Regions from separate parts of the Paenibacillus sp. FSL P4-0184 genome, predicted to be linked through region 1. Evidence: a T-box and tRNA genes for the amino acid it is inferred to sense, from the RefSeq annotation. Region 1 holds a T-box; the other holds one or more tRNA genes.
The links. A T-box is a leader RNA that pairs with one kind of tRNA and senses whether it is charged. The one in region 1 lies ahead of pheS (phenylalanine--tRNA ligase subunit alpha), so its partner is inferred to be a tRNA-Phe.
Positions count from the first base shown of each region.

Region 1 (15,601 bases):
TTCATATAGGGGTTAATACAGTTAAGCTTAAAGGTCAAGGCTTTACAGTTCTAGTCGAAGAGGGCGACCTTGTAGCTGCTGGACAGCCGATCATGGAAGTGGATTTAGAATATGTAAAAGCACATGCACCATCAGTAATGTCTCCTGTTATTTTCTCCAATTTACCAGAAGGCTCTTCCGTAACCTTGAAGAAGCCAGGTAAGGTATCTATTGGTGATAAGGATATTATTACCATTCAGTAAAAGTGCAAGGGTGGACGCTTCCTTTAAACATTAAAGGGAGCGAAGCCTTCACTATAAATTTAAAAATATTCTATTAAAAGAAAGCGAGTTGGATAATATTATGCAAACAACATTCAGAATTATCGATGAAGATGGAATTCACGCACGTCCGGCAACTGCCTTGGTAAATACAGCTACGAAATTCAAAGGTACAGAAGCTTATGCAGAAGCAAAAGGCAAAAAAGTTACATTGAAATCTATCCTTGGCGTATTGTCATTGGGTCTAGAAGCTGGAGACACTTTGTCACTGATTACTGAAGGTAGCGAAGAAGCTGAAGCTCTGAGCGCACTTTCTGATGTAATGATTAAAGAAGGGCTAGGGGAAATCCATGAATAAAATTTCAGGAATCGCGGCTTCAGCAGGGATTGCAGTAGCCCGTGCTTTTATCCTGAAACATCCGGATTATACAATTACAAAAACTAGTATCAGTGATCCTGAAGCAGAAGTAGCCAAGTTGAATGACGCACTTGCTAAATCAAGTGCTGAACTGCAGACTATTAAAGAGCGTACTTTAGCAGAACTAGGAGAGAAGAAAGCAGAGATTTTTGCATCCCATCTGCTGATTCTTGAGGACCCTGAGCTGATTAATCCCGTAATTGATAAAATTCGTCAGGAATCGGTTAACGCGGACTATGCACTAAACGAAGTAGCTACACAATTCATTGAAATGTTCGAAAACATGAAGAGTGCTTACTTACAAGAACGTGCAGCTGACATGCGTGATGTGACCAAACGCCTGCTGAACCACTTGCTGGGTATTCATTATGTTAGTCCTGCAGAAATCAATGAAGAGGTTATTGTTATCGCTGAGGATTTAACACCTTCTGACACAGCACAGCTAAATCGCAAGTATGTTAAAGGCTTCACAACAAACATTGGTGGACGTACGTCCCACTCCGCGATTATGGCACGTTCTTTGGAAATTCCAGCGGTAGTTGGAACTAAAAATGTCATGACAGAAGTGAATTCTGGGGATCTAGTGATTGTCGATGGTCTGAACGGTGACGTTCTTATTAATCCTAGTGAAGCAGAAGTGGCAGAGTACGTTCGCAAGCAGGAAGCTTACGACTTGCAAATTGCAGAGTGGAAGAAACTTCGTGATAAACCAACGATTTCTGCAGACGGTAAGCACGTGGAGCTGGCGGCTAACATTGGTACACCAAACGATGTCAATGGTGTAATTGAGAATGGTGGCGAAGGTGTAGGCTTGTATCGTACTGAGTTTCTATACATGGGCCGCGATAAGCTGCCTTCTGAGGAAATTCAATATAACGCCTATCGTACTGTGCTTGAGAATATGAAAGGCAAACCGGTAGTCGTACGTACACTTGATATCGGTGGCGACAAAGAACTTCCGTATCTGGATCTTCCAAAGGAAATGAATCCTTTCTTAGGATTCCGTGCGATTCGTCTTTGTCTGGATCGTCAGGATATTTTCCGTACGCAACTGCGTGCTTTACTGAGAGCAAGTGTTCATGGGGATCTTCGCATTATGTTCCCTATGATCGCAACACTTGGTGAATTCCGTGCAGCTCGTGATCTTCTGCTTGAAGAGAAAGCGAAGCTTCGTGAAGAAGGCAAGGAAGTATCTGACAACATTCAGCTCGGCATTATGGTTGAGATTCCTTCCACTGCTGTACTGGCTGACCAGTTTGCAAAGGAAGTTGATTTCTTCAGTATTGGTACGAATGACCTTATTCAATATACAATGGCTGCTGACCGTATGAATGAACGGGTATCTTACCTGTATCAGCCATACAATCCGGCCATCCTGCGTCTGGTCAAGAATGTAATTGATGCAGCGCATGCAGAAGGTAAATGGACAGGAATGTGCGGTGAGATGGCTGGGGACGCAACAGCGATTCCACTCTTACTAGGTCTTGGCCTTGATGAATTCAGTATGAGTGCAACGTCAATTCTGCCAGCACGTAGTCAAATTTCTAAATTGTCGGCTGCCGACATGAAGGAACTGGCTGCAAAAGCATTGCAACTTGGCACTGCTGAAGAAGTAGCTGCACTTGTTCAAAGCATCACTAACTAACTATTTCCATATGCATTACTCCGTTAAACGTTTTATAACGTTCCAACTACTATTACCGACTTCCGATGTTTGGAGGTCGGTTTTTTTGTGTGTATATCGATAATTTTAATTCTTATGTTGGCTTAAGTTCATACGTGAGCGTTATACTCAATTTAGAATAATTAAATTCACTTTTTATTTGCTTTATTGCACAGATGTCTATGCCGATAGTAATAGTGATGAGTATAAAGTCGGTAAGGAACCCAAACCTGTAAATATGTCTTACATATAATAATAGTATGAATCCATAGAAAGTTTATACTCCTTTACCGACTTGCAGAGCTGTGCAAGTATTAATATGATCTAAATTGGAAATATTTGGACTTATAAGCATCCCTATAAGTTAGCCAGGGAGCCATAGGATGGTGTTAACTCATGAGTAAAAATGTTATAAATACAGAATTAATGTTAGAGGTCTATGAAGGTAAAGACCTGGGCTTGACGTACTCGGTGGAGTACAGTGTATTTAAAGTTTGGGCACCTACTGCTTTTGCTGTATCTCTAGTTATGTACGAAACAGATGGAAATCAACGTAACATTGGATTTGATCCGAGCTCTACAGATAGTGGGCGTATTATATATATGCAGCGTCAGAACGGCGGAGTCTGGCAGACTAAGTTATCAGGTGATTTAAAAGGGAAATATTATATGTACCGTGCTGTATTTGCTGATGGAAATGTGACGGAAGCAGTAGATCCTTATGCAACTGCCGTATCGGCAAATGGTTTAAGAACAGCAATCGTTGATTTGCGCAGGACCCATCCTGAGCATTGGGAGAAGGACGTTGCTCCTCCATTGCAGCATCCTGCAGACGCGGTTATTTACGAGCTGCATGTGCGTGACTTCTCCTCACATGAGAGCTCTGGCATGTACTATAAGGGCAAATTCAAAGCATTTACCGAATTTGGCTTAAGAGATTCGGAAGGAAATGCAATAGGTATTGATCATCTGGTTGAATTGGGTATCACCCATGTACATCTGATGCCCGTGTTTGATTTCCAGACCGTAGATGAGTTAAGTGTAATAAAGCGTGGTTCGTACATTGAACATACCGACTACAATTGGGGATATGATCCTCAGCATTATAATGTACCGGAAGGATCATATAGCACTGATCCTACCGATCCAGGTCTACGAATCCGGGAATTTAAAGAAATGGTTCAGGCTTTGCATAGTCGTGGGATTTCAGTGATTATGGATGTGGTTTACAACCACACGTACGCTGTGGAGAAGGGCCCCTTCGAGCCGCTTGTCCCAGATTACTTCTATCGCCGTGACTTCTTGGGACGTTTATCTAATGGCTCGGGAGTTGGTAATGAGCTGGCTACAGAGCGTCCGATGGTACGCAAATATATTAAGGATTCGTTGTCCTACTGGGCTACGGAGTATCATATTGATGGCTTCAGATTTGATCTTATGGGTCTGATGGATAGTGTGACCATGCGTGAAATAACGGAAGAGCTTCGACTTGAGGTGAATCCTAATCTGCTGTTATATGGCGAACCTTGGACAGGTGGAGATTCTCCACTGGCAACAAAGACGCTAAAAGGTGTGCAGCGGGGGAAAGGATATGCTGTCTTCAATGATAACTTTCGTTCCGCGATCAAAGGTGATAGTGATGGATGGGGACGGGGATTCATTACAGGGGAATATGGCAAAGAAGGGGCTATTGCAGCCGGAATCAAAGGAGCCATCCACGAATTTACAGACTCCCCAGTGGAATCGGTGAACTATGTAACGGCCCATGACAATTTGAATTTATGGGATAAGGTGCTTACCGTTCAAGGGGGATTTCAGGATGCCGTTTCACGGGCTAATCCTTACGTGAATGTAGATCTGGAGAATATTCTCAGCAATGAGACCGTGCGCCGATCCCTACTTGCAAATGGAATCATCCTGACCTCGCAAGGGATTCCATTCCTGCATGCCGGTGATGAGCTACTGCGCAGTAAATTTGGAGATCATAATAGCTATCGTAGCGGTGATACGATTAACGCGATCCGCTGGAATATGAAAAGTATGTTTAAGCCTGTATTTCAATATTATAAAGGTTTGATCGAACTGCGGCGTATACATCCGGCATTTCGTCTACATGGTCGGCAGGAAATTGAGCGTTCGCTAGAATTTCTGCGCTGTGATGGGGGGATCGTGTCGTACCTGCTTAGAAATCATGCAGGAGGCGACCTCTGGAACAATATAACAGTCATCTTTAACGCCAATAATGATCGAGTAAAGCTATCTCTTCCTGAAGCTAATAACGGTTGGAACGTGGTAGTGGATCATACCCGAGCGGGGACAGAAGCATTCCGAAAGGTTGCAGGTAGCGAGGTGGAAATTGAAGGCTTGTCGATGATGGTACTCTATGATGAATGTGGTGAGCCAGCACGTCGGTCCAAAATTATCGAAGTACACTATGAACGGCCAGATGGGAAATATCAAGGCTGGAATCTTTGGGTTTGGGATACAGGAATTCAGGATGGACAATGCGACTTTCGGTATATGGAGGATGGGCGTGCAGTTGCACGAATTGAGGTGTTGCCAGATACAGATTCTATCGGGTATATATTACGACTTAATGACTGGGAAGAGAAAGATGGGGATGGCGATCGCTTCATTGATTGTTCCAAGGATGACGAGCTGATCAAGGTCATGGTTATAGATCGTGATCAGGAGAATGATGGGATCTCAGATGATCATTTGCAGTTAACCAGTTAAAAAATAAAAAAGAGCTGCTTCAGGGTTAGTTATACCCCGGAACAGCTCTTTTTGTTGATCTTATGGTTTTCCGATGATCTGGTTGGATAAACCTACATCTAAAAGCTCGTAGTAGAGATTAGCTTCATTCCCTCCATGGTCTTTGGAAAGGTACATCGCTAGATCTGCGGCACGCAGAAGTTCATTAATACTGCCTCCATGCTCAGGAAATAGGGCTACACCAATACTTGCGGAGGTGTGGAAGCTAGATCCATTGTCAATAGACCAAGATTTGTTGAATAACTTAAGCAAACGTTGTAGCATTTCATCTAACATTTCTGGAGAGGTAAATCGGTGCAGTACCACTGCGAATTCATCACCGCCAATCCGGAACGCCTGGCCTACACCTTTAACCGTTTGCAAAAGCTCTCGAGAGAGCAGTTGGAGAAATTCGTCTCCAGCCAGATGTCCTAAGGTATCGTTTAACTGCTTGAATCTGTCACAATCCAGTAATGCGAGTGCAATATTCTTTCTCCGTTCCTCGGGTTGGTTGATGAGATTCTCCATGTACATTTTGAAATGAGCACGGTTGGGAATCGCGGTTAAATGATCATAGAAGGCTAGCTTATGTAATCGTTCTTCGTATTGCTTCCGTTGTGTAATTTCACGGGACACTAACATAAATTGTGCTGGGAAATTATTACTTCCCCGAACAGGCGACACCTTCGTTTCCAGCCATACCCATTGCCCTTCAGCTCCACGCATTCGTAGCTCTGAGATACGAGGGGTTCCTTGAACGACACTCTTTAGTTTAGCCCAAGCAATTTCCGGTTCGCGAATGTAGTTGGAGAGTGGGTCACCCTTTTTAGGAACATAGCCGAGAATACTTGAATGTGAAGGGGAGCTATACAGTATCAACCCGTTAGGATCAGTCAAAATAATAAAGTCAGACATGGTTTCACCGATTAGCTGATAGAGTGTTTGTTCTTCCAGCATTTCATTTTTGAGCCAAATGATTTTGCGACCCAGATAAATAATAACTAGAAGCAGAATAAAGAAGACCAATGAGTATAGCGCAAAGAGTGCACTCTTTTTATCTTGGAACCCATCTGTTACTTGTAAAGCGTAGGTGTCTATCAGGTCTTCTGATTGATCCAGATGAGTTCTGACTTCATTTAACTGCATGTTCAGACTTACAGCATGATATGAAGCAGGGTCCCATCCGATTTGCATCCGTTCAGCAATCAATGTACTCCCTGTACTCTTCCATAGGACTAGGGATGTTTCGAAGGCATGGAGCTCGTTCTCTAATTCAGTAAGTATATTTGTCTGTTTCAAATCACTGTAGGGTTTGTTGATAGATTTGATGTCTGAACTTGCTAGGCCTACCCGTTCTTGTGCTTGTTGATTATTGTCCTTAAATTCCTGAATGAACTGATCACGTTCAGCGTCAGTGAGGTTCGAGCTCATGGAGGAGTGGAGAGCGATTGCGGCTTGATACAGATCACGATCAGCGCTCAGTATGAGCTCAGAGTTCTCAAATACATCTTCATATAAAGAATCTGACATTCTGTTAATAGTGTGATTTAGATAGAGTAAAGAAGCTACACTAATCCCAACCAGTAGAATGGAGATCGCAGCAAAAATAAAGATTAGTTTGCGTGTTACTTTGATATCGAAAAATCCAGCCACGGTCATCTTCTCCCCGCATAAGATGTTTAACAAATCTTATTGCTGCTAACCTATAACCTGCGGAACTTCCATTTGTGGCAGGCGTGTTTTATTTTCAGGCAAAGATGTTGAGAGTGATTATGTAAAAAAAAGAGGTGTTGTAACATAGTGGGAATTGAGGCATGGGAAAGATAAATTGTGTGTGGATCGCAGTTTGTAGTACAACAAGTATATAGGACGTCCTACTTATAGAGCAATCGCTTCCTCAAATAAATATCAATAATAAAAAATTTTAATGATTATGGTATGGGCCTATTGCCTTATCTATATTCAAATCCATAAATCCTATTACCCAACGCCTTCGTAAATGATACCCAGCTCAGCCCCAAAAATATGCGTTCTGTTATGTTAAAAAAGCTGCCTAGTCATAATAATGACTAGGCAGCTGACTTGAAGTTACTATTCGTTACGTAGTGCATGAATGGGGCGAAGCCGTGCGGCTTTGTTCGCAGGCATCATTCCGAAAATCACGCCGATAAGCAAGGAGAAAACAAAAGATATCAGTACCATATCCCAAGCAATGGATACTGTAAGTGAAGTGTACTTTCCTAGTAACCAACTACCTGCGACTCCAATGCCAACACCGATCACCCCACCCAATCCGCTAAGCACAATGGATTCGATCATGAATTGAGCGAGAATATCGAACTTTTTGGCGCCGATTGCTTTGCGGATACCAATTTCTCTTGTTCTTTCATTGACGGATACGATCATAATATTCATAATGCCGATCCCCCCGACAAACAGTGAAATGCCGGCAATTCCCGCAAGTGCCATTGAAAGCGTAGCTGTCGTAGAATTTACAGTATCCAGCATCTCTTGTGAGTCAAAGACACTAAAAGCATTATCCGCATAATTAAATTTAGCATCCAGTGTACTCTCTAGTTTATATTTTACGGTAGCTACAGTGTCTGCTGAAGTCGTCGCAATTGTGATGGAACGTACGCCTTTGCTTTTTAACTGACGTTCTGCAGTAGCTATAGGGATCAATAAGATATCATCGTTGGAACCACTTAGACTAGAGCCTTTCGCTTCCAAAAGACCGACGATTTTATAGCTGATCCCGTTTAGCTGTACCTTTTGGCCTACAGGATCATCTGTACCGAATAAATCCTCAGCCGTACCTGTGCCGATTAGCGCTACCTTCTGCCGGTACTCCGTATCAATATCAAGCAGGAAACGTCCTGACTGTACATGAAAATCCTTAACGTCCTCATAAGAAGGTGTAATGCCCTCAACAGTAACGCTGACATTCTCAGTATTATGCTTGGCTGTAACGTTGCCACTGATCACAGGAGCTACATTTTCTATCCCCTCTATATCTCCAAGTGCCAAGGCTTCTTCATAGGTGAGGGAGGTGGTAGCCCCACGGCCAGTGATGTTTACCGTCAGTTGATTTGTTCCGAGTCCATTAAGCTGCTCCGTAATCTGAGAAGTAGTTCCCTGCCCCACAGAAACGAGGATGATAACGGATGATACACCAATAATAATACCCAGCATCGTTAAAAAAGCTCTTACTTTACTGCTGTAAATACTTTTTAGAGCCATCCGCATACTTTGAAATAATTTCACCTCGCATTCCTCCGATCTTCTACGAGGTTGCCATCCTGAATACGAATGATCCGCTTCGCTTGCTTTGCAATTTCGAGGTCATGTGTGATTAGGATGATTGTATGACCCTGCTCATTTAATTCTCGTATCATCTGCATGACCTCTTGTCCAGTTCGCGTATCAAGCGCCCCGGTAGGTTCATCTGCAAGTAAAATCGGGGGAGATCCAGCCATGGCTCGCGCAATCGCTACACGCTGTTGCTGTCCTCCTGAAAGCTCAGAAGGTCGGTGATGCATTCTCTCCTCCAAACCAACTTTAAGGAGTGCTTGCTGCGCTGTTTCTCTACGTTCTCGATGTGAGAGGCCGCGGTATATTAGCGGAAGCTCCACATTCTCGACAGCAGACAACTTGGGGAGGAGATTGAAGTTTTGAAAGATAAAGCCGATCTTCTCATTCCGGATAACTGCCAGCTTGTTGTCGGATAACTTGCGAACCTCTTGTCCGTCTAGAAGATAGCTTCCCTCATCCGATACATCCAGGCATCCGAGCATGTTCATTAGTGTTGATTTACCAGAACCGGAAGGACCTATAATCGCGACGAACTCTCCGAAGTCGATTGTAAAGGAAAGATTTTTTAGTACCGTCATAGTTTCTCCGGCCATAGTATAGCCATGGGTCATATTCTGGACTTGGATCAGTGGCGTTAAAGCACTCATCTACTGCCACCTCCGCCACCACCAGGTGCTCCACCCGTGCCACCAGCACCTCCTCCACTGAAGCCACCACCGCCACTAAAGCCGCCGCCGCCGAAACCGGCGCCACCCATACCGCCCATGCCACCTTGCATTTGCATCTCAGTACTAGTTGTACCTGTTTTGGTAGAGATGACAGTAGGGATGATCACTTTGTCTCCTTCATTAAGCCCACTGACAATTTCAATACTGCTCTCATCATGGATGCCCACTTCGACGGAAACTGTTCGCTGATTACTATTTCCACGGTTTCTTGTGCCAGCTGCTCCGTTAGGCATAGTACCGCCGCGAGCATCAGGCGCTCCACTAGGCATAGCGCCATCGCGAGCATCAGGAGCCCCGCTAGGCATCGGTGCTTGGCCCTCGCTAGAGGCTTTTGAGGAATCGGTTGAATCCGCTGTTAAAGGGAGAGAAACTGTGTACTTGCCATTTCTTTCTTGAACAGCTTCAATAGGTACGGTTAACACATCTTTTTTCTCAGCTGTTGTAACTGAAACTTCTGCCGACATCCCTACAAGGGCACCTTCGGAGGTGGTTAAGCCAACGGTAACATCGAAGAGGGAGACTCCGTTCGAGACGGTGCCTTCCTTGGCAATCTTAGTAACACTTCCCTTGAATTCAGTGTCGGGCAGGGCATCCAATGAAATGATAGCAGGCATCCCTATTTTCACTGTAGGAATATCAAGCTCATCCACCTGCACTATGACGCTTAAATTAGCATAATCGGTGATATCGATGAGTTCAGAGCCATCCATCGCTTTTTCACCGCTGGCTATGTTAACTGCTGTAACAGTTCCGTCAATAGGGGCGGTTAGGGGATCTGGAGGGATCATATCCTCTTGTACAGCTGCAATTTTTTCGATTTGAGAAGCGATATCCGTTTTCGCTTTTTCAATCGAACGTTTGGCACTGGCTAATTCATCCTCGGAGGCACCTGCCACAGCAAGCTTCTTATACTGCTCCTGCTTGTCCTGAAGATCCTCTTCAAGCGAGGTACGAGAGGTTTGTTCCTGCTTGAGATTGTCGCTCAAATCATTGCCTTCGAAGGTAATTAATGTCTGACCTTTTTTCACATTGTCGCCTTCTTTGACAAGCACCTCAGCTACGGTTCCAGCGTCCTTCGTTTTCACTTTTCCTGTTTCAGTGGCCGTGACGGAGCCTGCTCCAGATACATTTACTACGATATCGCCCTTCGTAACCGTGGCTGTATTAACGGGCACTTCAGCAGCCTGACTGCTCTTATCAGGCAAAAATGTATACACCAACAATCCGGCTGTTGCTACAGCTACTACTCCGATGGTCCAGAGCAACACTTTTTTCTTCTTCATTTCTTTCCTCCATAGATCATCAAATTTCTTTTAACTTAGGTCACCCTCGCGCACTTACTAAGTGTCGGATGGATTGTTAGCACTAGAATCGGTGTTTGAAGTGGAATTGTTGTTTGAAGTCGTTGACGCTGCCTGATAAGTGACAACATAGGTCCCAGTTCCTAGCAAATTTCGATGACCTTGGAATTCGTCGTATACATTCAATCGGATCGCGCCGCCACCTAGAGTTTTGTAAAGATTGCTTGTGAATGTTGTGGTGTATGACTTGAAGTTCCCTAATGGTAGATCTGTGCCCAGTGTTAATGTCTTCTCCATCGTTTGTCCGAAGGGGTCGATCAGCTCTAGTACAAGCTTGTGCTCATAGGTACCCGATTCGTAAAGCGTGCTGCTCGACAGGTTGTAGGTTAGGACAGTGCTTAGCGTATCTTTTCCACCAGTGACGGTGGCGACTGCATTTGTAACGGATAGGGTATAAGGGAACAATTCTACATCCAAAAGATTGCTTTTTGACTCTACCGCAACATTATTTAGTCCCAGTGACACCGTATTGATATATCCCGTTGATTTCCCGCCAGGAGCCGTAAGTTTTCCTTCGGATACCCCTTCACCGACATAAAGAACAAGCTGAGAAGGATCTACTCCTAGTGGGAGCTTAGTCCAGACGGTAACCAGATTTTTTCCGTTAGGGCTCGTGGAAGTTGTAGACTGGTTGACCTCGGCTTCGTAATATTGATTGTCAGGCGTTTTGTAATAAGCTACGAGTTGAGCCTGCTCCGATTTACGTGTTTCCTCACTGTTCATTTCCAGTTCTGTGTACATGATATTGGAGCTCGCACCCTGATAAACCGTTGTCCGGCGCTCTAACACTTCTGCTTTTTTACTTTCAAGGTCAATTTGGAAGGAATTTAGTGCTGCAACTTCCTGAACACGGCTGTCCAACTGATTTGTACTTAAAGAAAGAAAATTAATTTTGCTTTCGCCGGAGGTTTCTTGCAGCGTTATTTTTAATTGATTGAACTGGTAGGTGTAAGGAACATTGGCCACGACATAAACGTCTGCGGATTCATTTGGCCCGAGTATGGTTTGCGTGCTTTCTGTGACAACTTGGGAAGTGCTGCTAATATCACTCTCACCAGCTTTAATGACACTTGTAAATGCAGGAAGCTGCACAGAGGTCGATTTCGTGTTGCGAATATTGATTTTAGCTACAAGCTGATCTTTGTCTGCCCAAGGTAGCCGCTGGATGTTCTCAAGCTTGACAGCAAATGTGCCGTGACTGTTCTCCAGCGCATATTCTGTATCCTGCCAATTGTTAGTTTGGAGTGTGTAAGGAATCTGATAATAGGCCGTAGGAAAAATGATCTTACCCTCTACAGCGGGTTCAGTCATTTGCAGCTGTAGCGTTCCTTGAGCTATCGTTAGCGGAACTTCTGCACTGAGCTCAATTATTTTTTCTTCAAGGGGTTTGAGTGTAAGGTTTGCGAAAGCCTTCGTGTCCACCGGAAAGCTGTATCCTTCAGCGGCTTTAACGGTAAACTCATAAGCAGGCAAAGTAATCGCCTTGTTGCCGCTATTTTTTACTCGAAATTGCAGCGTCCACTTCGCGGTGCCGTTGTCGGCATAGACATTGGCGCTTTTTAACTGCGTCTCGACAGTATTATTGTTGATCGTAAGCTTCTTGATGACATTGCTAGCTACGACAAGATCTGGTGTGGTAGCAGCGGGAAGGTTATAGGTGACGATGGGCAAAGCTATTTTTAATGAGGTATCTTCTCCAGCAAACTGCAGAGTCATATTGTCTGTCTTCATATAAGAGGGAATTTCCGTCATGTAGTAGATCGTCTTTTTTTCCTGTGGCTGTACTTTGTAGTTACTGCTCGCATCATCAAGCGTTAATTCAAATACAGATCCTCCTGCAGATGCGAGGTATCCCTTAAGTCCAGGATCACTTAGCACTTTGGTTCCTTGATTGGTTAAGCTCACACCTACTTTGGCGTATACCTTACCGTTATATTTGTAAATTTGCAGACTTTCCGTTTTGGTTGTTACGGGCTGATTATTCAAGGTTATCTTTTTACTTTGGCCTCTAGCGACCGCTTGTGAAAAAGCCACAGGCAAGGTGAAGGTCCCCAGCTTTTTTTGATAATCGGTACTGCTGAAATCCCAACCGAATACTGAAATCTTCACTCCATTTAAAAATGTAGATTTACCGACGTTTGCGTAATAGGTTACGGATTGACTGCTTTTGGAGGGGATAGATTTGATGGTTGCACTGCTGGTTACTGGGCTTCCTTGGATAACGGTTCCTCCGGCAGTAGTTACTTTAGAGAAATAGTCCACAAGATTGATGCTGCTTCCGCTCCCATTGTTATAGCTGAGGGTGTATGTAAGAATATTGCCGCCATCCTGAGTCAAAAAGCCAACATCGGTCAGCTTCACACTAAAGTTACTCTTTAAAGCTATCGAGCCGAGTTTATCCAGAGTGGATACAGTATTGGCAGTTGCTGTTTTTGTGGATGAAGTAGTCGTTGATGCAGCGTATGCTCCATACGCTGAAGCTTGACTCAGAACTGCTGCGCTAAGTATGATCACAGCTACTTTTGTTCTTCGTGCATGCATGTAATTCCCTCCCGGTATGAAAGTCCTTGTATTTTGAAGGTGATTTATGATTGAGTACAACCATGCCTTCTTAATAATGGAAATTATCAAGCTCCGCTGAACGTTAGCTGAAAAAAAGTCCCCAAAATGGCTCTGAACCTTAAAGCCAGCTTAAAGCCAGATAAAAATTGCCCTAATTATGCTTGAACTTGTCAAAACGACAGATTTTGCATATAATAAACAGACATATCTCTTGCATAAAAGAGATACCTGACAATTAGATTGAATTGTGAAATGCAGTGATGGAGAAGAGTACACAGTGCCTGACTTACAGGGAGGAGACGCCGGTGATTGAGAGCGTTTCTAGGATACAGAGCTGTCGAAGTTCACTCCGGAGCAGTTCCTTGAATTCCTTAAGATTGCCTTGTAAGGAAGCGTAGGGGAAACCGGTCACAGACCGTTATTTCTGTATAAAGTGAGATAAGTATCTGTCCAGCCAAAAGAGGGAATGAAGCTCTTAAGGGGAACAGATCAGCTTGTCTAACAAGGGTGGTACCACGGTCTTTTCGTCCCTTACCGGGAGGAAAGGCCTTTTTTTGTTGAACTAGACAATGATTGAAGGGGGCTGTACACGGCCATGAAAGAGAAGTTGGAAGCATTGAAGGTTGAGGCGCTGGCTAAGTTGCAGGAGGTTATGGATCCACAGGTTTTGAATGACCTAAGAGTGAAATATCTCGGTAAAAAAGGCGAGCTTACAGAAGTTCTACGTGGTATGGGAGGACTTAGTGCTGAGGAGCGTCCGGTTATCGGGCAAGTAGCAAATCAGGTGCGTAGTGCCATTGAGGAGATTATTGGAGCGAAGCAAGAGGCTTTTCAACAGCAAGAGACTCAGCAACGTCTACAGGCTGAAAAAGTAGACGTAACCCTGCCGGGTCGCCGCATGCAGCAAGGGGGCGTTCACCCGCTTAGCAGAGTGGTTCAGGAAATTGAGGATATTTTCATTGGTATGGGCTACCGTGTGGCTGAAGGCCCGGAAGTGGAGACCGATTATTATAACTTTGAAGCCCTAAATCTGCCTAAAAATCACCCGGCACGTGATATGCAGGATTCCTTTTATTTAACGGATGACCTGCTTATGCGTACTCAAACGTCTCCGGTACAGATTCGTACTATGCAGGCTATGAACGGTGAAGTTCCAGTTAAAATCATTTGCCCGGGTAAAGTATTCCGCCGCGATGATGACGATGCAACGCATTCCTTCCAGTTCCATCAAATTGAAGGTTTGGTTATTGGAAGCAACATTCGGATGAGTGATCTGAAAGGCACCTTGCAGCAATTCGTACAAGAGATGTTCGGCCCGAATACAGACATTCGTCTTCGTCCGAGCTTCTTCCCATTCACCGAGCCAAGCGTTGAAGTGGATGTAAGCTGCTTCAAATGTGGCGGGGATGGCTGCAGACTGTGCAAGCAAAGCGGATGGTTAGAAATCCTTGGCGCCGGCATGGTGCATCCAAATGTTCTGAAAATGGGTGGCTATGATCCTGCTAAGTATAGCGGCTTCGCATTTGGTATGGGTGTTGAGCGGATTGCTATGCTTAAATACGGCATCGATGACATCCGTCATTTCTATAACAACGATATGAGTTTTGTAAAGCAGTTCAAGGGCGTTTAGATTTTTGGTGGGCGAGCTGGCTGACGGGTTAGGAGTAAGTAGTAATTGGGTTACTGATCTTGCTTAATAAAACACTATTAATAGAAGGAACGGAGAGGAATTTTGGAACTGTAGAAGCGCTAGCGTTCGCCTTTATCCTCGGATTTCTACCACGAGAAGCGGTTCTAATCAGGAAATCTGAGGATAACAGCGATCGGAAGTCCAATATTTTTCGTAGTGACTGCTCTAAATAGGACGGGTATGAAGCTTTGATCGAGTAATCCTAAATTGTACTACTCCCACAGGAAGCAGATCGAACGGCAAGTAGATAAATACATCTGAAACATAAAGGAAGTGAGCGGACATGAAAGTATCAACCGGATGGTTGGCTGATTATACATCGATTGAAGGAGTAACCGCCGAAAAGCTAGCGGAGAAGATTACCGCTGCCGGCATTGAAATTGACGGAGTAGAGCGCCGCAATAAAGGGATTTCCGGCATCGTAACCGGCTATGTGAAATCGAAGGAAAAGCATCCTGATGCGGATAAACTGAACGTATGTATCGTGGATGCAGGTCAAGGTGAAGATCTGCAAATCGTCTGTGGTGCAAAGAATGTAGCTGCGGGACAAACCGTTCCTGTAGCTCTTGTTGGCGCTAAGCTGCCAGGGCTGGATATCAAAAAAGCGAAGCTGCGCGGGGTGTTATCACAAGGGATGATCTGCTCGGCTAAAGAATTGGGACTCAATGATAAAATGCTTCCTAAGGAGCAGCAAGAAGGAATTCTTGTACTTCCTGAAGGTACAGAGATCGGTCAAGATATTTCAAAGTTGCTGGGTCTAGATGATGAAATTCTGGAATTCGATCTGACTCCGAACCGTTCAGACTGTCTAAGTATGATTGGTGCTGCTTATGAAGTGAGCGCGATTCTTGGA
Region 1 covers NZ_JBBORN010000001.1:274,738-290,338, reverse strand. Annotated here, with positions in the region: gene ptsG (glucose-specific PTS transporter subunit IIBC) at 1-242, shown strand, start outside; gene MKY52_RS01190 (HPr family phosphocarrier protein) at 343-618, shown strand; gene ptsP (phosphoenolpyruvate--protein phosphotransferase) at 611-2,323, shown strand; gene pulA (type I pullulanase) at 2,738-5,077, shown strand; gene MKY52_RS01175 (diguanylate cyclase domain-containing protein) at 5,138-6,748, opposite strand; gene MKY52_RS01170 (ABC transporter permease) at 7,187-8,359, opposite strand; gene MKY52_RS01165 (ABC transporter ATP-binding protein) at 8,356-9,054, opposite strand; gene MKY52_RS01160 (efflux RND transporter periplasmic adaptor subunit) at 9,051-10,418, opposite strand; gene MKY52_RS01155 (hypothetical protein) at 10,476-13,037, opposite strand; T-box leader at 13,307-13,593, shown strand; gene pheS (phenylalanine--tRNA ligase subunit alpha) at 13,654-14,688, shown strand; gene pheT (phenylalanine--tRNA ligase subunit beta) at 15,032-15,601, shown strand, end outside.

Region 2 (15,601 bases), 1.7 Mb from region 1:
TAGCATGAATAGCTAGCACTGCAAAAATAGCAATCGCTCGAAAAATATCCAGCTGCGGAATTCTTTCTTTTTGTCTCATTATCTTTCCTCCTGTTAAGCTCCGCATCAAAATGATGCCAAATCAAGTATTAACCTTCCTCATCTCCTCCGAGGCATGTCCTGACCTTACCTTGGAACTAGATTCTAGAGACCGAGGAACACTTCCCAAGAAGATCCATGACTTAGGAATTCGGTGAAAAGCAAACTGCACCATGAACCAGCTTCCTCCCAGTGCAACTACAAGTCCTCCATAGATGAAGAAAACATAAGTTAGCGATTCCAAGGGAATATGATATCGGAACCTGCGATATATCGCCAGCAATAGCGGATGAATCAAATAAATTGCAAATGACAACTCACCTAAACGAGTCAAGAAAGCAACGATCACACGAGGAGCCTTACGATAAAGCAAAAATGCAGCGTACATCAGAACCAATGCTGATAACATCGTATGGACATTCCATAATAGCTCGTACCACAGCGAATCCGTCCACACCCCAAAATGGCGGGCTACATACCATAGCTGCACATGGATAAAGGCTGCAATTAACCACAAGCTCACTAATAAGGCAGTCCATCTCTTTTGCTTGGCAGCCAGCTCACTCCATGGCTTTATCAGCCACAGCTTCACCTTCTCAAAGTGAATGGCAAGATAAGCACCCATCATATAATAGGCCAGGTAGGAGATCGCCAAGCTCCCTTTTTCAACAATGTGCAGTTCGTACTTATTCCAAAAAATAAAACCCCACTGAAGCGCCAAACCCATCGGTATCGCCCATTTCATTAAGAAGCGGGAACTCTGCAGTAGCTTAAGCAGCACTGGAAAAAGCAAATAAAACTGAATGCTAATAAAGACAAAATACAAATGCGCATATGCGGAACCCGAGAATAACGCTCTAGAAAAGCTTAACAAGTTGCCTCCAAGGCTCTGCATCAATCGTCCGTTCACATATAGAGTTAGTGCATAATAGCCCATAGAAGCTAGCAAATAAGGCAGTAAGATATACTTTAATCGCCGACGATAGAAATTAATGATCAAGCTGCGTGTCACAGGACGACCATAATAATTATAAAACAATACGAAGCTGCTAAGGAAAATAAATGAGGGCGTACCGAATTTAAAGAAAATGTTAATCCAGTTCAGCCAGTAATAATAAGGTGAATGCAGTGCCTGCTCTCCAGCAGCAAAAGATGAGGCATGCACATGCAGCACTCCTAATATAGCTAGAGCTCTGAAAATATCCAGCTGGGGCAGCCTTTCCTGTCTCACAGTATTCATATTAAATTCCTCTTCTCTACTATGATGGTTGTTCATAGAGACGCTAAGCGGAATGTGGAAACTGAACATACCAGGAAGTCTGCACTTGCTGAATTTACATTCTGATATTTGACGCTGAATGCCTAGCGTGGGATTTACGTGATTACTAAGGTTAATTATACCGCCTACATCCGAATAAAAAACTTAAGAAGATCTTAAAGTTTTCTTAATATGCTTCTCCAAGACGCAAGAAACCCTGCAGATCCTGCGCTAAAAAAACGCAATATGAAACTGCAGGGTTTACGAAGCATCTTTTACACTTGTTCCGAAGAATCTTCCGATGAAGCTGGACGTAGCTCTCGCAGTGGATTGCCTCCTACAAAAGAGCCAGCCGCCACATTCTTGTGTACTACTGATCCTGCGGCAACAACTGCCCAATCACCGATGGTTACACCGGGAAGAATCGTTGTATTCGCGCCAATCAATACATTTTCACCAATCACTACTTCTCCCAGGCGATACTCCTTGATTAAATACTCATGCGCCAGAATCGTCGTGTTATAACCGATAATAGAGTTCTCACCCACCGTTATTTTTTCCGGAAAAAATACATCCACCATCGCCATCAGACCGAAGGAGGTATGCTTGCCTACCTTCATCCCGAGAATCCGACGATAGATCCAGTTCTTTAACGGTAGAATCGGGCAATAACGGGCAATCTGAATAAAAATAAAGTTGCGGACACCCTTCCACGGGCTGACCGTACGGTAAATGTACCAAAGTGAGTTATGACCTTCTACAGGATATCGGGTTAACTTTCTCACGATTCACTCGTTCCTCGCTCCACAATTTCTATAATATCCTTCATGTTATGGATGATATAGTCGGGATCATACTTGCGGAGAGTCTCTTCGCCTTTTAAAGACCACGATACTCCAGCCGCATATACACCAGCAGCTTTTGCTGACTGAATATCAACCGTACTGTCACCCACCATAAGTGTTTTACGAGGATCAACGCCAAGGTTATTGACTGCTGTCAGAACAGGCTCTGGATGTGGCTTTGGTTCAGTAACATCGTTCACCGTCACAATCGTATCCATGTACTTTAGCAAATCAAACATCTCAAGCGATTTAATCGTTGTTGGACGAATTTTTGTGGTCACAATCCCCATTTTAATTCCACGACGTAAGAGCTCTTCCATTGTCTCATTCACTTGAGGAAAGGGACGTACTAACTCATCGTGATGTTCATAATTATAAGAACGGTAGGATTTCTCAAGCGCACCACTTACATCCTCAAGTCCAGAGAAGACTCTCATCTGTTGCTGAAGGGTTGTGCCCATATGCGGAATAATCTCTTCCCTAGTGAGTGGAGCTAGACCATTGTCCTTCAGCGCGTACATAAACGAACTAATAATTAGCTCATTCGTATCGACAATCGTTCCATCTAGATCAAAAAGAACGCATTCTATCATAAGCTTTACTGCTCCTTCTTATCTCCATCCGCAGGCTGTCCTTGCTCAGGTTGAGCCCCGTGACGAGCTTTCTGCGGTGTATTTACTGCGCTTTCAGGCACTATGGTATCTGCTTTGATCGGTTTAGTACATACGATAGGATCAGAATAATGTGCTTTAGGCTCTCCGGTGACCCTACGAATAATGATAAGCAGTACAGCTGCGACGATGATCAGTAGAGCAAGCAGCTGAGAAATACGGATATTTCCATAGCTTGGGTCCAAGTATCCTTGCTCAAAACCTAACCATTCCATCGGTTTCCATAATCCGTTCATAAAGGACGCCAAGCCTGAGCTTCCATTAAATGCCAAGCTGTCTGTACGTATGGCTTCAATAAAGAAACGACCGATGGAATACCATATAAAGTAAGACATGAAGATCTCACCGGCTCGCACAAACTTCTGACGACGAAGAACCATTAGTAGCGCGATACCCAGTAAGCTCCAAAGAGATTCATACAAGAAGGTCGGATGATGAAAAGCATCCCCTATGTACATTTGGTTCACAATGAAGTCAGGTAAATGCAGTTTATCCCGTAAAAACGACTCTTCAACCACGCTGCCGTATGCCTCTTGGTTGACAAAGTTTCCCCAGCGTCCAATCATTTGACCCGCAAGTAGTCCAGGTGCACAAATATCAACGATACGCCAGAAGGGGTAGCCTTTATAGCGGAAATAAATAATCCCGCAAATAATGGCTCCAATTAACGCACCGTAAATGGCGATGCCACCATTCCAGATCTTAAAGACATCTATTAAATTATCCTTATAATCCTCCCATTTAAACGCTACAAAGTAAATCCGTGCCCCAATAATGGCCGAAGGCACACCTAGCAGCAGCATATCCATAAAGAATTCTTGTGGTATACCAAACCGTTTGCCCTCGCGGATCGCAAGAAATAACCCCGCGAGTGCACCGAAACCTAGTATTAATCCGTACCAGTGTACTTGCAGTGATCCAATTGAGAAGACAATAGGATTTAGTGCTAATGGGAACATTCTCTCACACTCCTAATCGAGATCATCCATATCTTCAGATATGGTCGCAGTTAGCTTATTCGTGAACTGCAGGGCTGCATTAAAGCCCATTTGTTTCAGGCGATAGTTCATCGCTGCAACCTCTATAATAACTGCAAGGTTACGTCCTGGGCGTACGGGAATCGTTACAAGCGGAACATCTGTGTCAATAATCCGTGTCGTTTCCTCATCAAGTCCAAGTCGATCATACTGCTTGTCTTGTTGCCACGCTTCCAATCTAACAACAAGTGTAATCCGTTTATGATTACGAATGGCACCCGCACCAAAAAGTGTCATTACATTAATGATACCTACTCCACGGATCTCCAGTAAATGACGGATTAACTCAGGGGCTGTACCATGCAGCTGGTTATCTGAAGTCTGACGGATTTCTACGGCATCATCAGCAATCAATCGATGACCACGTTTTACAAGCTCAAGGGCTGTTTCACTTTTACCAATCCCACTACTACCCGTAATTAGCATACCTACACCATATACATCACAAAGTACGCCATGAATAGTCGCCGTAGGGGCTAATTTTCCTTCTAGGAAGCTCGTCAAACGGCTGGAGAAAATAGTCGTAGCCATCGAGCTGCGAAGTACAGGAAGGGCCTTTTCATTACTTATGTCAATTAACTCCTGAGGCACTTCTAAACCACGTGTAATTACAATACAAGGTGTGTTATCATTGCAAATTCCACGAAGTCGGCTTTTCCGCTCAGCTTCGGGCAGCATGGAGAAAAAAGCGAGTTCTGTTTTGCCTAGCAATTGAACACGTTCTTCTGGATAATATTCAAAATAACCAGCAATCTCTAGTCCAGGGCGATTCAGGTCATCGACTGTAATGGGTCTCTTTAGACCTTCCTGGCCGGAAATAACCTCTAATTGAAAATGCTGTACCAATTCAGATACTTTTACTTTCTTAGCCATGTAATTTCGTCCTTTCGTCACCTGCGGTATTTGTCCGCTTACTGCGTCCGGTTGGCAGCGATCTCTTTACATTCCGGAGGTAATTCTCCTGCTATCTTAATTGATAACGCTTATGAATGCAATCTTAGCGCCTAACCAAACAGGGGCCATCTAAACAATAAAGCCACCCTTTCGGGTGGCTTTATCAAGAGAGAAAAGATCTTTACAATCTTATCCCAACAAAATGTTAGCTTCGGATTCTTTATCAAAGAAGTGAATTTTGTTCATATCAATAGCCAATTTAGGCTTGCTGCCTTCGCGAGTAGTGGAACGTCCATCTACACGAGCGATTACAGTAGATTTACCAAGGCCGCTCAAGTAAAGGAGCATTTCGTGACCAAGGTTTTCAGTAACATCAACCAATGAAGTGAAGATTGTGTTCGGGGAAGCTTCCAAGAATACTGGCTCTTCATGGATATCTTCTGGACGAACGCCCATGATTACTTCTTTACCGATGTAACCTTTGTTGCGGATGATTTGAGCTTTTCCGCCTGGTACTTCAACATCAAGGTTCTCAGCACGGAAACGGATAGAACCGCTCACTTCGGACAAAGTACCATTGATAAAGTTCATAGTAGGGGATCCGATAAATCCAGCTACGAACAAGTTTGTAGGTTCATTGTACAACTCTTCAGGGGAAGCTGCTTGTTGAATGATACCATCATACATAACTACGATGCGATCACCCATTGTCATAGCTTCTGTTTGGTCATGCGTTACGTAGATACAAGTAGTTTCAAGGCGCTTAACCAGTTTAGTGATTTCAGCACGCATTTGACCACGAAGTTTAGCATCCAAGTTGGAAAGAGGCTCATCCATCAAGAAGACTTGTGGATCACGTACGATAGCGCGTCCCAAAGCGACACGTTGGCGTTGACCACCGGAAAGCGCTTTTGGTTTACGATCTAGCAAATGCTCGATATCAAGAATTTTAGCAGCTTCGCGAACTTTCTTGTCGATTTCATCCTTCTTCACTTTACGAAGTTTCAAACCGAAAGCCATGTTTTGGTATACGCTCATATGCGGATACAGGGCGTAGGATTGGAATACCATCGCGATATCGCGGTCTTTAGGTGCAACGTCATTAACTACACGATCGCCAATGTACATTTTACCTTCGGAGATTTCTTCCAAACCAGCGATCATACGCAAAGTTGTGGATTTACCGCAACCGGAAGGTCCAACCAATACTAGAAATTCCTTATCTTTAATATCAAGATTGATATCGATTACTGTTGCTTTATCTGAACCCGGGTATTTTTTGAAAATATGCTCTAAACGTACGCCTGCCATTGTATTTCCCCCTCGAGTTAATTATTAATTAGTTAATATAAAAAATCTGTTTCCTTGTACATTTATATTACCCCAGTCGGGACACTATGGCTATTTGTAAGGTTCACAAAAAACCTATTTCCTTTTCGTCACTTTATACAAAAGCATAGTAAGCTTAACAATAGCAGCGTCCCCAAAGCTTCGTACATCTGCTCCGGTCTCTTGTTTTATCTTATCCAGACGATAAAGCAGCGTATTACGATGGATATACAACTTCTTGGCGGTTTCACTTACATTACAGTCCATCTCAAAAAAGGTCTCCAAAGTCAGCAGCATTTCTTTATCTGATAGTACAGAGGAATAGTCACCAATTTGTCCAAGCAACTGTTTGCGGCGTACATCAGGAATGCTGTTAACCAGACGTTCCAAATGCAGTTCCCAAGGTAAATGAATATACTCTCCTACTTGAAAAATACGACCGAGAACAATCGTCTCCCTGAGCAAAGCTACAGATCCAGTCAATCCCTTAACAGGGACTATAGCCGGAGCTACTGCCAAATGGAATACCCCTACCCATTCACTAGCTATCAGCTCATGTAACCCCATACTAGTCTGTGCTAGAAGATCATCTACACTCTCTTCTTCATCATCCTTATCATCCCCGCCCGTAAGTAATTCTTTACGAGCTAAAATTAACCATTCCTTCTCTTGAAGGGGAATGAGCAGAATTTCGTTCTCAAAATAGCTACGCAGTAATTTCATCAGTGAACGATAAGAGATCTGTGGACTATGGGCAATCTCACTACTAAGGAGGAATGGAATCATATCTCCGAACAGACGTCCCTTTAGGGTGATCTCATCGGGAATTTCAGTGTCATTCTTCTCTTGCTCTAGCTCCGTGTTCAACCAAGCGCCAAGCTGCCGCGCCTCCACTTCACCTTCTTCTCTAAGCCCTGTAGCTTTAAGTGCAATAGCAAAATTTCGAACTGCATAGTTGACCAGTTGTACTTCCAGAGAGGTGAGCCCCTCCATTTCTACCCAGACAGCGGTTATACGTCCGTCACTCTCATACAAAGGTGCCCAGAGATGACCCTCATGGATTACCAGCTGATCCTGTCCTTCTAATCCCATGCTAAAAAGAGAAGCTGAATGCTGCCTCCCTAACTGCTTGATTCCGGTTCTCTTTCCGGTGAGCTGCTCTAATTTTTTCCGCAATGTCTCACTATCCATAGTCACCATGCTCCACCACTTTTGCTCTTTTCGCCTATTTTAGCATATTCTCTTATATTATGTTAATCGCTACAGTAGCGCGCTACTATAATACAACCATAAAACACAAAAAAAGCCACCACCATAAGGTGATGACTTTCTGTTTGGGATGAGCCATGAAGGACTCGAACCTTCGACACCCTGATTAAAAGTCAGGTGCTCTACCAACTGAGCTAATGGCTCATAAATGGTGGGGGATGATGGATTCGAACCACCGAACACGTACGTGAGCAGATTTACAGTCTGATGCGTTTGGCCACTTCGCTAATCCCCCAGGAAAAAGTGGCTCGAGACGGATTCGAACCGCCGACACGAGGATTTTCAGTCCTCTGCTCTACCGACTGAGCTATCGAGCCATATTAAATTGACATAAAAATAAAGTGGTAGCATTAAACTTCCCACCCTAGTCTTGTGGAAAAAAATGGCGGAACCGACGAGATTCGAACTCGCGATCTCCTGCGTGACAGGCAGGCATGTTAGGCCAACTACACCACGGTTCCGCATTGATAATAATGGTGCCGGCGAGAGGACTTGAACCCCCAACCTACTGATTACAAGTCAGTTGCTCTACCAGTTGAGCTACACCGGCACGGTGTAAAAAGTAATTCTAAAAAAGTAATAATGGTGGAGGCTGAGGGGATCGAACCCCCGACCCTCTGCTTGTAAGGCAGATGCTCTCCCAGCTGAGCTAAGCCTCCAGGTATTATGGTAGCGGCGAAGGGGATCGAACCCCCGACCTCACGGGTATGAACCGTACGCTCTAGCCAGCTGAGCTACACCGCCACAATAATTAGAAATGCTATGGATTGAAAATGGCGGAGAGAGTGGGATTCGAACCCACGCACCGCTTACGCAGTCTAACCCCTTAGCAGAGGGTCCCCTTATAGCCACTTGGGTATCTCTCCAAACGATATCAGTACCACAGCAATCCAAACAGGAATTTGACTCCCTGAAAACTGAATCCGAATTGAATTTACGTTTTAAGTATAGGATAAGCCCTCGACCGATTAGTATTGGTCAGCTCCATGCATTACTGCACTTCCACCTCCAACCTATCTACCTCGTCGTCTTCAAGGGGTCTTACTAATTGGGAAATCTCATCTTGAGGGGGGCTTCACGCTTAGATGCTTTCAGCGCTTATCCCGTCCGTACGTAGCTACCCAGCCATGCTTCTGGCGAAACAACTGGTGCACCAGCGGTACGTCCATCCCGGTCCTCTCGTACTAAGGACAGCTCCTCTCAAATTTCCTGCGCCCACGACAGATAGGGACCGAACTGTCTCACGACGTTCTGAACCCAGCTCGCGTACCGCTTTAATGGGCGAACAGCCCAACCCTTGGGACCTACTTCAGCCCCAGGATGCGATGAGCCGACATCGAGGTGCCAAACCTCCCCGTCGATGTGGACTCTTGGGGGAGATAAGCCTGTTATCCCCAGGGTAGCTTTTATCCGTTGAGCGATGGCCCTTCCATGCGGTACCACCGGATCACTAAGTCCGACTTTCGTCCCTGCTCGACTTGTAGGTCTCGCAGTCAAGCTCCCTTATGCCTTTGCACTCTTCGAATGATTTCCAACCATTCTGAGGGAACCTTGGAACGCCTCCGTTACTCTTTAGGAGGCGACCGCCCCAGTCAAACTGCCCGCCTGACACGGTCCCCGTACCCGGTAAGGGTACTAGGTTAGAACCTAGATACGATCAGGGTGGTATCCCAACGGCGCCTCCACCGAAGCTTGCGCTCCGATTTCTACGGCTCCCACCTATCCTGTACAGATCGTACCCAAATTCAATATCAAGCTGCAGTAAAGCTCCATGGGGTCTTTCCGTCTTGTCGCGGGTAACCTGCATCTTCACAGGTATTAAAATTTCACCGGATCTCTCGTTGAGACAGCGCCCAAGTCGTTACGCCATTCGTGCGGGTCAGAATTTACCTGACAAGGAATTTCGCTACCTTAGGACCGTTATAGTTACGGCCGCCGTTTACTGGGGCTTCGGTTCATAGCTTCGGGTTACCCCTAACCACTCCCCTTAACCTTCCAGCACCGGGCAGGCGTCAGCCCGTATACTTCGCCTTGCGGCTTCGCACAGACCTGTGTTTTTGCTAAACAGTCGCTTGGGCCTTTTCACTGCGGCCCCCTCGTGCTATTCACACTACCGGGGCACCCCTTCTCCCGAAGTTACGGGGTCATTTTGCCGAGTTCCTTAACGAGAGTTCTTCCGCGCGCCTTAGAATTCTCTTCTCGCCTACCTGTGTCGGTTTGCGGTACGGGCACCTTCTCCTGGCTAGAGGCTTTTCTTGGCAGTGTGAGATCATGACCTTCGCTACTATAATTTTCGCTCCCCATCACAGCCCAGCCTTAACGATGTGCGGATTTGCCTACACATCAGCCTCACTGCTTAGACGGACATATCCATCAGTCCGCGTCACTACCCTCCTGCGTCACCCCATCGCTCATAGCGGATTACGGTGGTACAGTAATTTCAAACTGTTGTCCTTCGACTACGCCTTTCGGCCTCGCCTTAGGTCCCGACTTACCCTGAGCGGACGAGCCTTCCTCAGGAAACCTTGGGCTTTCGGCGGATCAGATTCTCACTGATCTTTTCGTTACTCATACCGGCATTCTCACTTGTATGCTGTCCAGCGCTCCTTACGGTACACCTTCAACCCACATACAACGCTCCCCTACCCCAGATACATACGTATCTAGCCATAGCTTCGGTGGTGTGTTTAGCCCCGTTACATTTTCGGCGCAGAGTCACTCGACCAGTGAGCTATTACGCACTCTTTCAATGGTGGCTGCTTCTAAGCCAACATCCTGGTTGTCTGTGCAACTCCACATCCTTTCCCACTTAACACACACTTGGGGACCTTAGCTGATGGTCTGGGCTGTTTCCCTTTTGACAATGGATCTTAGCACTCACTGTCTGACTCCCGGCAATAAGTATATGGCATTCGGAGTTTGACTGAGCTTGGTAATCCTTGCGGACCCCGCACCCAATCAGTGCTCTACCTCCACTACTCTTATACCGAGGCTAGCCCTAAAGCTATTTCGGGGAGAACCAGCTATCTCCGAGTTCGATTGGAATTTCTCCGCTACCCCCACCTCATCCCCGCATTTTTCAACATGCGTGGGTTCGGGCCTCCAGTGCGTGTTACCGCACCTTCACCCTGGACAGGGGTAGATCACACGGTTTCGGGTCTACGTCCACATACTCAATCGCCCTATTCAGACTCGCTTTCGCTGCGGCTCCGTCTTCTCGACTTAACCTTGCATGTTAAACGTAACTCGCCGGTTCATTCTACAAAAGGCACGCCATCACCCATAAATAGGGCTCTGACTTTTTGTAAGCACACGGTTTCAGGTTCTATTTCACTCCCCTTCCGGGGTGCTTTTCACCTTTCCCTCACGGTACTGTTTCACTATCGGTCGCCAGGTAGTATTTAGCCTTAGCAGATGGTCCTGCTGGATTCATACGGGGTTTCACGTGCCCCGCACTACTCGGGATCCGTCTCGGAGAGAACACAGTTTAGGTTACAGGGCTTTTACCTCTATCGCGGGCCTTTCCAGACCTCTTCACCTACCATATTCCTTTGTAACTCCATGTGAGACGTCCCACAACCCCTAAGAGCAAGCTCTTAGGTTTAGGCTGTTCCGCGTTCGCTCGCCGCTACTGACGGAATCACTATTGTTTTCTCTTCCTCAGGGTACTTAGATGTTTCAGTTCCCCTGGTCTGCCTCTACATCTCCTATGTGTTCAGAGATGAGTAACTGCGAATTACCACAGCTGGGTTTCCCCATTCGGACACCCCCGGATCAAAGCTTGCTTACAGCTCCCCGAGGCAGTTTCGTTGTTCGCCACGTCCTTCGTCGGCTCCTGGCGCCTAGGCATCCTCCGTGTGCTCTTATTAGCTTAACCTTGATTTTTCCTAAGAAAAATCTCACTAATAACATTTACTTGTTTACACAAGTTGCTAAAAGATGTTCTAAAACGCAAATTCGTTTCGGTATCCAGTTTTCAAGGATCAAGTTTAAAGAAGGTATTGAATTAAAAATTATGGTGGAGCCAAGCGGGATCGAACCGCTGACCTCCTGCTTGCAAGGCAGGCGCTCTCCCAGCTGAGCTATGGCCCCATGAAATTCACTCCAAAAAGTGAAGTGTAGCTTCGAAGCTAATTCCGATTACTTTTCGGAGGCCTCGTTACTCTATAATGTCATATGGTGGGCCTTGGTGGACTCGAACCACCGACCTCACCCTTATCAGAGGTGCGCTCTAACCAACTGAGCTAAAAGCCCATATAACATATATAATATTGTGAATCAACCAAAGAATGGTTGTCCGCTTGGCGGCGTCCTACTCTCCCAGGACCCTTCGGTCCAAGTACCATCGGCGCTGGAGGGCTTAACGGTCGTGTTCGGGATGGGTACGTGTGGAACCCCTCCGCTATCGCCACCAAACGCATACGAAAGAGACTTGCTCTTTCAAAACTGAACACGAGTGAGTGTTCGAACCCTAAGGTTCTATTGTGAAAGTTTAACTTCCGATTTGAATGTCTTCATTGCAGAAGACGATTCTCCATAGAAAGGAGGTGATCCAGCCGCACCTTCCGATACGGCTACCTTGTTACGACTTCACCCCAATCATCTACCCCACCTTCGGCGGCTGGCTCCCTTGCGGGTTACCCCACCGACTTCGGGTGTTGTAAACTCTCGTGGTGTGACGGGCGGTGTGTACAAGACCCGGGAACGTATTCACCGCGGCATGCTGATCCGCGATTACTAGCAATTCCGACTTCATGCAGGCGAGTTGCAGCCTGCAATCCGAACTGAGACCGGCTTTGATGGGATTGGCTTCACCTCGCGGCTTCGCTTCCCGTTGTACCGGCCATTGTAGTACGTGTGTAGCCCAGGTCATAAGGGGCATGATGATTTGACGTCATCCCCACCTTCCTCCGGTTTGTCACCGGCAGTCACTCTAGAGTGCCCAACATTACTTGCTGGCAACTAAAGTTAAGGGTTGCGCTCGTTGCGGGACTTAACCCAACATCTCACGACACGAGCTGACGACAACCATGCACCACCTGTCTCCTCTGTCCCGAAGGCCGCCACTATCTCTAGTGGATTCAGAGGGATGTCAAGACCTGGTAAGGTTCTTCGCGTTGCTTCGAATTAAACCACATACTCCACTGCTTGTGCGGGTCCCCGTCAATTCCTTTGAGTTTCAGTCTTGCGACCGTACTCCCCAGGCGGAGTGCTTACTGTGTTAACTTCGGCACCAAGGGTATCGAAACCCCTAACACCTAGCACTCATCGTTTACGGCGTGGACTACCAGGGTATCTAATCCTGTTTGCTCCCCACGCTTTCGCGCCTCAGCGTCAGTTACAGCCCAGAAAGTCGCCTTCGCCACTGGTGTTCCTCCACATATCTACGCATTTCACCGCTACACGTGGAATTCCACTTTCCTCTTCTGTACTCAAGTCACCCAGTTTCCAGTGCGACCTCAGGTTGAGCCCAAGGTTTAAACACCAGACTTAAATGACCGCCTGCGCGCGCTTTACGCCCAATAATTCCGGACAACGCTTGCCCCCTACGTATTACCGCGGCTGCTGGCACGTAGTTAGCCGGGGCTTTCTTCTCAGGTACCGTCACTCCGATAGCAGTTACTCTACCGGACGTTCTTCCCTGGCAACAGAGCTTTACGATCCGAAAACCTTCATCACTCACGCGGCGTTGCTCCGTCAGACTTTCGTCCATTGCGGAAGATTCCCTACTGCTGCCTCCCGTAGGAGTCTGGGCCGTGTCTCAGTCCCAGTGTGGCCGTTCACCCTCTCAGGTCGGCTACGCATCGTCGCCTTGGTGGGCCGTTACCCCACCAACTAGCTAATGCGCCGCAGGCCCATCCCTCAGTGACAGATTGCTCCGTCTTTCATTCTTTCTTCAGGAGAAAAAAGAAATTATCCGGTATTAGCTACCGTTTCCGGTAGTTATCCCAGTCTAAGGGGCAGGTTGCCTACGTGTTACTCACCCGTCCGCCGCTAAGTTATTTTGAAAGCAAGCTTTCAAAATAACTCCGCTCGACTTGCATGTATTAGGCACGCCGCCAGCGTTCGTCCTGAGCCAGGATCAAACTCTCCAATTAGTATTGAAAAGAGCGATATGCTCATTTTGAAACATCTGACGAGAAAATTAATTCTCTAATTTCGGATTTCACTTTCGTGATTTCCCACTCACTCGTTGTTCAGTTTTCAAAGATCAATGTCTCATCTTTCGTTGTCGTTGCTTGTCAGCAGCGACCTTTATAATATATCACAGCACCTTTGTTTTCGTCAAGCGTTTTTTTAATTTCTTTTTTTCGCTTACCGTTTCAGCAAGTTGTTAATCAACATCTTGTCCAAAGGGGCGAGACTTAATGTATCATATTTTTCAAACTCACGTCAAGCATTAAAACAAAATAATTCTTAATCCTATTAACATTACTACGCCTGGAAGGCCAAGAACCGTTACTGCGCCTATGGTTGCGGGATTCAGGGGAATATGAACTTGTGTGATTAAACCCGAGAAATTCACTACATATATCGCGAGCGCAGCCAGTACCAAATGAGCTCCGAACAGACTAAGCCATCCAAAGCCAAGTTTTTTCCGGAATACAATTACACTCAACAATACAACCGATATGACCAGTACTCCTATAGCTAACATTCTTAGCATGTTGATCCCTCCTATATTTCCATTTGGTTAGCGCCTACATCTGACTGCTATTTAATCCAATGCTCTTTGCATGTTTGAGATGTATCTGATACTTGCGCTCTGCTGCCTCTAAAATATAAATAGCATAATCAATTTGATCTTGACCCAACGCTTCATCAAACATTAGGTACGCTCTCTCCCACTCAGATTGCGCCTTACGAACCTCCAGCAACGTTTCCCAGCCCTCCGTATCTTTTCTACCCTGTTCTTCATCTGCTCCCCGCCACAATGAGGTCCACCATCCCATTACTCATTCCTCCTCAGAATAATTTCGATGCAAAATTACATCTCGTTATTCTCATTCATATCGGGATAGGGACAAACTTAGAACAAAAAAAGGAGGCCCAAGGGGCCTCCTTTTGAAAAACACGACTTTAGAGCTACTAGAATAGCTCACGACGACCTTCCAACGCTTTGGACAAGGTAACCTCGTCGGCATATTCAAGATCGCCACCAACAGGCAAGCCATGGGCTATTCTGGTGATTTTAATCTCAAAAGGCCGAACTAGACGAGAAATATACATCGCCGTTGCCTCACCCTCAATGTTGGGGTTGGTCGCCATGATAAGCTCACTCACTCTTTCATCACTCAAACGAGTCAATAATTCCTTCAAGCGAATATCATCAGGGCCTATACCTTCCATAGGTGAAATCGCACCCTGAAGAACGTGATAATACCCATTAAACTCTTTGGTTCGTTCTATTGCCACCAAATCCTTGGAGTCTTGGATCACACAGATTACTGAAGGATCTCTAGTTTTGTCCTGACATATCTTACACGGGTCCGTATCCGTAATATTACAGCAGACGGAGCAATAATGAAGATTACGCTTGACACTTACTAGCGCTTTAGCAAAATCAATGACGTCATCCTCTTTCATGTTAAGCACATGAAAAGCTAACCGGGCGGCTGTCTTCGGCCCAATCCCGGGCAAGCGCGTAAAAGCATCGATCAGCTTGGCTAGCGGTTCGGGATAATACAAATTAATAATTCTCCTTTAGACGAAAGTGGAGTGAGTGAATTAGAACAAGCCTGGGATCTTCATTCCACCAGTAAATTTACCCATATCATTGTTCGCAAGGTCTTCAGCTTGAGTCAAAGCATCATTAACTGCAGTGATTACCAAATCCTGTAGCATTTCAACATCTTCCGGATCAACAGCTTCTGGCTTGATTTGGATAGAAAGCAACTTTTTGTGGCCATTAACTTGAACTGTAACTACACCGCCACCTGATGAGCCTTCAATTACCTTGCCACCTAGTTCTTCTTGAGCTTTAAGCATTTGCTCCTGCATTTTCTTAACTTGCTTCATCATTTGGTTCATATTATTCATACATCATCTCTCCTTTGGAATGCGCAATTTGCGCTAGTATGCTTACATTACTCTTTTATGACAACAAGGTCTTCTCCAAAAAGCTGGATAGCCTCATCAATCCAAGGTTCAGATTTCGCATCTGCAGTATCATGTTCATGCTCTAGCCGCAACTCTTCTTTGCTAGGTTGTCCCACTGAC
Region 2 covers NZ_JBBORN010000001.1:1,974,305-1,989,905, forward strand. Annotated here, with positions in the region: gene MKY52_RS08395 (acyltransferase) at 1-79, opposite strand, end outside; gene MKY52_RS08400 (acyltransferase) at 122-1,318, opposite strand; gene MKY52_RS08405 (acyltransferase) at 1,612-2,121, opposite strand; gene ppaX (pyrophosphatase PpaX) at 2,118-2,774, opposite strand; gene lgt (prolipoprotein diacylglyceryl transferase) at 2,780-3,811, opposite strand; gene hprK (HPr(Ser) kinase/phosphatase) at 3,824-4,762, opposite strand; gene MKY52_RS08425 (ABC transporter ATP-binding protein) at 4,973-6,094, opposite strand; gene MKY52_RS08430 (PucR family transcriptional regulator) at 6,209-7,303, opposite strand; tRNA gene MKY52_RS08435 (tRNA-Lys) at 7,453-7,525, opposite strand; tRNA gene MKY52_RS08440 (tRNA-Tyr) at 7,531-7,616, opposite strand; tRNA gene MKY52_RS08445 (tRNA-Phe) at 7,626-7,698, opposite strand; tRNA gene MKY52_RS08450 (tRNA-Asp) at 7,765-7,842, opposite strand; tRNA gene MKY52_RS08455 (tRNA-Thr) at 7,856-7,931, opposite strand; tRNA gene MKY52_RS08460 (tRNA-Val) at 7,965-8,040, opposite strand; tRNA gene MKY52_RS08465 (tRNA-Met) at 8,049-8,125, opposite strand; tRNA gene MKY52_RS08470 (tRNA-Ser) at 8,156-8,247, opposite strand; rRNA gene MKY52_RS08475 (23S ribosomal RNA) at 8,330-11,258, opposite strand; tRNA gene MKY52_RS08480 (tRNA-Ala) at 11,398-11,473, opposite strand; tRNA gene MKY52_RS08485 (tRNA-Ile) at 11,559-11,635, opposite strand; rRNA gene rrf (5S ribosomal RNA) at 11,681-11,797, opposite strand; rRNA gene MKY52_RS08495 (16S ribosomal RNA) at 11,922-13,479, opposite strand; gene MKY52_RS08500 (pro-sigmaK processing inhibitor BofA family protein) at 13,782-14,039, opposite strand; gene MKY52_RS08505 (DUF2508 family protein) at 14,083-14,334, opposite strand; gene recR (recombination mediator RecR) at 14,471-15,070, opposite strand; gene MKY52_RS08515 (YbaB/EbfC family nucleoid-associated protein) at 15,110-15,421, opposite strand; gene dnaX (DNA polymerase III subunit gamma/tau) at 15,469-15,601, opposite strand, start outside.
Region 2: it encodes a tRNA-Phe, which carries the amino acid that the T-box ahead of pheS (phenylalanine--tRNA ligase subunit alpha) is inferred to sense. The anticodon was not compared.